Linked DNA regions of Kineosporia succinea. The protein of the gene in region 1 binds, or shares a complex with, the protein of each later gene. Links are inferred from orthologs where the notes say so. Each region holds a gene or a part of one and is shown on either strand. Other genes may lie near its edges. The genes, in order: pcrA and uvrB.

Region 1 (3,692 bases):
AGCGTGTCGGACGCCGCGGAAGACGTGATCGCGGTGATCCGGGCGGGTGCCCGGGGCTACGTGACCAAGTCGATCTCCGGCACCGAGCTGATCGCGGCGGTGCTCACCGTGGCGTCGGGCGACGCCGTGTTCTCGCCCCGGCTGGCCGGTTTCGTGCTGGACGCGTTCGGCACCGGCGCCGGGGAGGTGGCCCAGGTGGACACCGAGCTCGACCGGCTCAGCGCCCGCGAGCGTGAGGTGATGCGCCTGATCGCCCGGGGGTACGCCTACAAGGAGGTCGCGAAGGAGCTCTTCATCTCGGTCAAGACGGTGGAGACCCACGTGTCGGCGGTGCTGCGCAAGCTGCAGCTGTCGAGCCGGCACGAGCTGACCCGGTGGGCGGCCGACCGGCGGTTGCTGTAACTGCCGGGCTCGGCTGGTCGAGGCTGTCGGTGGGGGCACGTAGGCTGATTTCCGATGAGCACGCTATTCGATCTCCCCGACTTCCCCCCGGAGCCGCCGGCCGGCGCGAAGGGCCCGCGCAAGGCTGCCAAGAAGGCGCCCGCGCAGGCCACTCCGGAGGCGGCCCCCGCGCCCGAGAGCCTGCTGCCGCCGGGCTCGGTGGCCGCGGAGCCCACGCCGGAGTCGTCGGGATCCGCGGTCGTCTGGCCCGAGCTCGCCACCCCGGGGCTCGCCCACGGGGCGGTGTCCTCCTCGTCGGGGCCCGCCGAGTCCTCGTCCCCCGAGGCCGCCGTGCCCGCGTCCGTCTCACCCGGGCCCGCCGGCGCCTCGTCCTCCGTGCCGGAGCCCTCCCAGAAGGAGCCGGAGCCCTCCAAGAAGGAGCCGGAGCTCTCCAAGAAGGAGAAGGCGCGGCAGCTGGCCGCCGAGCGGTCGGCCCGGCGCTACCCGCTGCCCCAGCTGGTCAAGGGCGACGAGGCCCCCGCCGAAGAGGCACCCCGGCGTGACCTGCGGGCCGTCGCCCCCAACCTCGATCCCGAGAAGCTGGTCGAGGGGCTCAACGAGCAGCAGCAGGCGGCCGTGCTGCACCGCGACTCGCCGCTGCTCATCATGGCCGGCGCCGGTTCCGGCAAGACCCGGGTGCTCACCCACCGCATCGGCTACCTGCTGGCGGCGCGCGGTGTGCGCCCCGGGCAGATCCTGGCGATCACCTTCACCAACAAGGCCGCCGCCGAGATGCGTGAGCGCGTCGCCACCATGGTCGGGCCGCGGGCGAGCTCGATCTGGGTGTCCACGTTCCACTCCTCGTGCGTGCGCATCCTGCGCCGCGAGGCCCCGAACGTGGGCCTGCGCTCGAACTTCTCGATCTACGACTCGGCCGACTCCCAGCGCCTCATCGGCCTGGTCGCCCGCGAGCTCGACCTCGATCCCAAGAAGTACCCGCCGCGGGGCCTGGCCGCGCAGATCTCGAACCTGAAGAACGAGCTGATCGACGAAGAGACCAACGCCTCCAGGGTCGGCGAGGGCAGCCCCGCCGAGCGCAACCTGGCCGAGGTCTACACCGGCTACCAGCGGCGGCTGCGCCAGGCCAACGCGCTCGACTTCGACGACCTGATCATGACCACGGTCAACATCCTGCAGGCGTTCCCCGAGGTGGCCGAGCAGTACCGGCGGCGCTTCCGGCACATCATGGTCGACGAGTACCAGGACACCAACCACGCGCAGTACATCCTGATCCGCGAGCTCGTCGGCGGCGAGGCGGCCACGCAGTCCAAGCGCCCGGCCGACGCCGGCAAGCCGATCATCCCGATGGCCGAGCTCACCGTGGTGGGTGACGCCGACCAGTCGATCTACGCCTTCCGCGGCGCCTCGATCCGCAACATCATCGAATTCGAGCTCGACTACCCGCAGGCCCGCACGATCATGCTGGAGCAGAACTACCGCTCCACGCAGACCATCCTGTCCGCGGCCAACGCGGTGATCGAGAACAACCCCGACCGCAAGCCCAAACGCCTGTGGACGGCCGGGGCGCCGGGCGCGGCCATCACCGGTTACGTCGCCGACGACGAGCACGACGAGGCCGCGTTCGTCACCGAGGAGATCGAGAAGCTCGGCCGGAGCGACGGGGTCCGGCCCGGTGACGTCGCGATCTTCTACCGCACCAACGCCCAGTCCCGGGCGCTCGAAGAAGTGCTGGTGCGGGCCGGTGTTCCCTACAAGGTGGTCGGCGGCACCCGGTTCTACGAGCGCCGCGAGATCAAAGACGCGCTGGCCTACCTGCGCGTGCTGGTGAACCCGACCGACACGGTCAACCTGCGGCGCATCATCAACGTGCCCAAGCGCGGCATCGGCGACCGGGCCGAGGGCGCGATCGCGGCGCTCGCCGAGCGCGAGAACATCGCCTTCGGCGACGCGCTGCTCCGCGCCGGCGAGGCCCCCGGCATCGCGACCCGCTCGCTCACCGCGGTGCAGAAGTTCGCCGGCCTGCTCGACCAGCTGCGCACCCTGGTCGAGGGTGGCACCGACCCGGGCACCGTGCTGGAGGCCGTGCTCGAGCAGACCGGCTACCTCGACGAGCTGCAGAACAGCCAGGACCCGCAGGACGAGACCCGCGTCGAGAACCTGGCCGAACTGGTGGCCGTCACCCAGGAGTACGCCCGCACCACGCCCGAGGGCTCGCTGCAGGACTTCCTCGAGCAGGTGTCGCTGGTGGCCGACGCCGACGAGATCCCCGACGACGAGGAGACCGAGGGCGATGAGCCCAAGGAAGACGTCGGGGTGGTCACCCTGATGACCCTCCACACCGCCAAGGGCCTCGAGTTCCCGGTCGTCTTCCTCACCGGCCTCGAAGACGGCGCCTTCCCGCACATGCGCTCGCTGCAGGAGCCGAAGGAGCTGGCCGAGGAACGGCGTCTGGCCTACGTCGGCCTGACCCGGGCCGAGCAGCGCCTCTACATCACCCGCGCCGCGATCCGCAGTGCCTGGGGGCAGCCGAGCTACAACCCGCCCAGCCGGTTCCTCAACGAGATCCCGGCCGAGCTCATCACCTGGCGCCGCAGCGAGTCCACGTCGATGCGGGCGTCCACCACCCCGGCCGTGGCCCGCCTGGCCCAGCGCCCGGGCGGTGGCTCGCCGGGCAACCGCAAGGTCGTGAACCTGTCGCCGGGCGACCGCGTCACCCACGACGCGTTCGGCCTGGGCCGGGTGATCGAGGTGGTCGGTGAGGGCGACAAGACCGTCGCACACATCGATTTCGGTGAGGGCGTCAAGCGTCTGCTGCTGCGGTACGCGCCGGTGACCAAGCTGTGACGGCCGAATACCTCGCGGCGTCAGCGGTTGTCGACCACCAGTATCCGCGCGTGCGGCAGCTGGCGGCCGATCTGCGCGAGAAGCACCCCGACGACGAGTCTTTCGCCCGGGCCGCGTTCGAGTGGGTGCGCGACGAGATCCGGCACAGCATCGACGCGCGGGATCCGCGCATCACGCTGACCGCCTCCGAGGTGCTGGCCGAGGGCGTGGGGTTCTGTTACGCCAAGTCCCACCTGCTGGTGGCGCTGCTGCGGGCGCAGGGGGTGCCGGCCGGTTTCTGCTACCAGCGACTCACCGACGACGGTGACGCGTTCGTGCTGCACGGCCTGATCTCGGTGTACCTGAAAGACGGCTGGCACCGGCAGGATCCGCGTGGCAACAAGCCCGGGGTCGATGCGCGGTTCAGTCTGGGGGCAGAGCGTCTGGCCTTCGCGGTCGGCGCCCCG
Region 2 (3,251 bases), 4.6 Mb from region 1 along the record:
GTGCCGGCGGCGGGCGGATCGGGCAGAAGGATCAGGTCGGCGTTCGGTTCCCAGCGGCCACGGGTGTCGTCGGTGTGGTGCGGCAGGCAGGCCAGAACGACATGGAACGGCACCGGCGGACGGTCCCACCACGTGCCCCGCTCGGCCTGACTGCCCCACTCGCGGGCGGCCAGGCGCAGCAACTCGACGAGTGCCTCGAAGTCGTCGGCGGACGCCTCGGCCAGCACCTGCTCGGGCTCCTTGACCATGATCACGTGACCGGCCTGGTGCGGCAGCCAGTCGAGGTCGGCCAGGCAGTCGCCGAACGCGTCCCAGTTCTCCTTGAAGAACCAGGGGAACTGCAGCGCCGCGGCGAACTCGTCGAACAGCCCCTGACGGGTGCGGCACTTGCGGCCCCGGACGACGCGCACCACGAGCCCGGCCTCCGACCAGCCTCGCTGGGCGAGCGCGTGCGAGCGCTCGTCGGCCGGCCGGAGCAGAGGACAGAAGGTGCGTTCCGCCCGTAGGAGGATTGGCGAGGGTCTCATCGCCGGTCATGGTCTCAACTTCGACACGCTGAGTGCGTGAGGACTCACGGATGGCGTACGAAAAGCGTGCGGGCTCACCCGTTCGGAGGCTGGGACCGGGGATGCGGATCGGCCCAGACCCAGGACGAGAGCGCGTCGGGCCGGCTTGGGGCGCACGTCTGCCCCCGCCGCCGGCCCACCGCGCGCAGGATCGATCCGGGCTCCTGCGCGCGCCTCCCCGCCCGATCGGTCAGGCGTTCGCGGCCTTCATACCCCGCAGTTCCTTCTTGAGCTCACGGATCTCGTCGCGCAGCCGGGCCGCCAGCTCGAACTGCAGCTCGGTGGCCGCGGTGTGCATCTGGTCGGTCAGCTGCTGGATCAGGTCGGCCAGATCGGTGGCCGGAACGTTCTCGACGCCCGCCGCCCGGGCCTTCGCGCCGGTGGCGCTGCTCATGCCCGGAACCGGGGCCTTGCCCCGGCTGCGCTGCCGGCCGCCCCCGCCGAGAAGCTCCTCGGTGTCTTCGTCCTCACGGGAGATGAGGTCGGTGATGTCACGGATCTTCTTGCGCAGCGGCATCGGGTCGATGCCGTGCTCGGTGTTGTAGGCCACCTGCTTCTCGCGACGCCGGTTCGTCTCCCCGATCGCGTACTCCATCGAGGGGGTGATCTTGTCGGCGTACATGTGCACCTCGCCGCTGACGTTACGGGCCGCACGCCCGATCGTCTGGATCAGCGAGGTGGACGATCGCAGGAAGCCCTCCTTGTCGGCGTCGAGAATGCTGACCAGCGAGACCTCGGGCAGGTCGAGGCCCTCACGCAGCAGGTTGATGCCGACCAGCACGTCGAACTCGCCCTTGCGCAGCTCGCGCAGCAGCTCGACCCGGCGCAGCGTGTCGACCTCGGAGTGCAGGTAACGCACCCGCACCCCCTGCTCGAGCAGGTAGTCGGTGAGGTCTTCGGACATCTTCTTGGTGAGCGTGGTGACCAGGACCCGCTCGTCTTTCTCGGCGCGGTCCCGGATCTCGCCGAGCAGGTCGTCGATCTGGCCCTTGGTCTGCTTCACCACGATCTTCGGGTCGATCAGGCCGGTCGGGCGGATGATCTGCTCGACGTAGCCGTCGGCCCGGCCCAGCTCGTACTTGCCCGGCGTGGCCGACAGGTACACGGTCTGGCCGATGCGGTCCTGGAACTCCTCCCACTTCAGCGGGCGGTTGTCCATCGCGCTGGGCAGGCGGAACCCGTGGTCGACGAGGGTGCGCTTGCGCGAGGCGTCGCCCTCGTACATCGCGCCGATCTGCGGGACGGTGCTGTGCGACTCGTCGAGCACCAGCAGAAAGTCGTCGGGGAAGTAGTCGAGCAGACAGTTCGGCGCGCTGCCGGAGGGCCGCTGATCCATGTGGAAGGAGTAGTTCTCGATGCCCGAGCAGGACCCGACCTGGCGCATCATCTCGATGTCGTAGGTGGTGCGCATGCGCAGCCGCTGGGCCTCGAGCAGCTTGCCCTGGCGCTCCAGCTCCTCCAGGCGCTCGGCCAGCTCGATCTCGATGTTCGTGATCGCGCGCTCCATGCGCTCGGGACCGGCGACGTAGTGCGAGGCCGGGAAGATGTACATCTCCTGCTCCTCGCGCACGATCTCACCGGTGAGCGGGTGCAGCGTGTAGATGCGGTCGACCTCGTCACCGAAGAACTCGATGCGGATCGCCAGCTCCTCGTAGACCGGGATGATCTCGACCGTGTCGCCCCGCACCCGGAACGTGCCACGGGTGAAGGCCAGGTCGTTGCGGGAGTACTGCATCTGCACGAACTGGCGCAGCATGACGTCGCGATCGATCTGCTGCCCGACCTTCACCGTCTGCATCTGGTCGATGTACTCCTGCGGGGTACCCAGGCCGTAGATGCACGACACGGTCGCGACCACGACCACGTCGCGCCGGGTCAGCAGCGAGTTGGTGGCCGAGTGCCGCAGCCGCTCGACCTCCTCGTTGATCGAGCTGTCTTTCTCGATGTAGGTATCGGTCTGCGGGACGTACGCCTCGGGCTGGTAGTAGTCGTAGTACGAGACGAAGTACTCGACCGCGTTGTTGGGCAGCAGCTCACGGAACTCGTTGGCCAGCTGCGCCGCGAGCGTCTTGTTCGGGGCCATCACCAGTGTGGGCCGCTGCACCTGCTCGATCAGCCAGGCCGTGGTGGCCGACTTACCCGTACCCGTGGCACCGAGCAGCACGACGTGCTCCTCGCCGCCCTTCACCCGCTTCGCGAGGTCGGCGATGGCCTTCGGCTGGTCGCCGTTGGGCTCGTACTCCGACACCACCGTGAAGGGTGCGACCGTGCGCTTGAGATCGGTGACTGGCCTCATGACGACTACGGTAAGCGCCACCACCGACAGTCTTGTTCCCGAGCCGCCCCGGGCCGGGGATCAACTCCTCCGCAGCGGCTCGATCCGGTTGCGCCAGCACGCGTCCACCTGCGCCAGCGTGCTCGCCAGCGACCCGGAGTTGTCGAGCACCACGTCGGCGAGCGCCTCCCGCTCGGCGTCACTGGCCTGGGCCCTGATGCGGGCCTTGGCGTCTTTTCGGGTCATGCCGCGGTCGTCGACCAGCCGCCGGATGCGCTCCTCCACCGGCGCGAAGACCACCATCACCAGGTCGTAAGAGCCTCGGTTCGGGTTCTCGGCCAGCAGCGGCACGTCGTGCACCAGCACGGCGTCGTCGGGCGCGGCGTGCACGATCTCTTCCATGCGGGCAG

Evidence for each region.
Region 2: the proteins of pcrA (region 1) and uvrB are in contact, whole or in part, in a crystal structure (PDB 7EGT), measured with the Thermus thermophilus proteins. The link is inferred for Kineosporia succinea from one-to-one orthologs. Residues at the interface, in WP_096412145.1 of Thermus thermophilus: His654, Arg656, Phe657, Gln666, Asp668, Glu669, Lys680, Arg681, Leu682, Ser683, Lys685, Tyr686, Ala687; in WP_096411307.1 of Thermus thermophilus: Glu23, Leu25, Arg26, Asp27, Gly28, Glu29, Arg30, Phe31, Arg55, Glu326, Asp327, Phe328, Glu379, Ser382, Gln383, His398, Gly400, Arg401.

The regions. Positions count from the first base shown.
Region 1 is NZ_JAUSQZ010000001.1:3,440,994-3,444,685, forward strand. What follows is about bases 64-3,446. They hold pcrA (DNA helicase PcrA), read left to right. Parts: upstream 64-456; coding sequence 457-3,246; downstream 3,247-3,446. Other genes in these bases: J2S57_RS15125 (LuxR C-terminal-related transcriptional regulator), read left to right, coding at 64-402; J2S57_RS15135 (transglutaminase-like domain-containing protein), read left to right, coding at 3,297-3,446. Outside these bases: more of J2S57_RS15125, read left to right, coding at 1-63; more of J2S57_RS15135, read left to right, coding at 3,447-3,692. UniProt on the Escherichia coli protein: A helicase with DNA-dependent ATPase activity. Unwinds DNA duplexes with 3'-5' polarity. Translocates on single-stranded DNA with 3'-5' polarity. Initiates unwinding more efficiently from a nicked substrate than double-stranded DNA.
Region 2 is NZ_JAUSQZ010000001.1:8,027,782-8,031,032, forward strand. What follows is about bases 310-3,251. They hold uvrB (excinuclease ABC subunit UvrB), read right to left. Parts: upstream 2,863-3,251; coding sequence 757-2,862; downstream 310-756. Other genes in these bases: J2S57_RS35105 (barstar family protein), read right to left, coding at 310-527; coaE (dephospho-CoA kinase), read right to left, coding at 2,923-3,251. In the rest of the region: more of J2S57_RS35105, read right to left, coding at 1-309. UniProt on the Escherichia coli protein: The UvrABC repair system catalyzes the recognition and processing of DNA lesions. A damage recognition complex composed of 2 UvrA and 2 UvrB subunits scans DNA for abnormalities.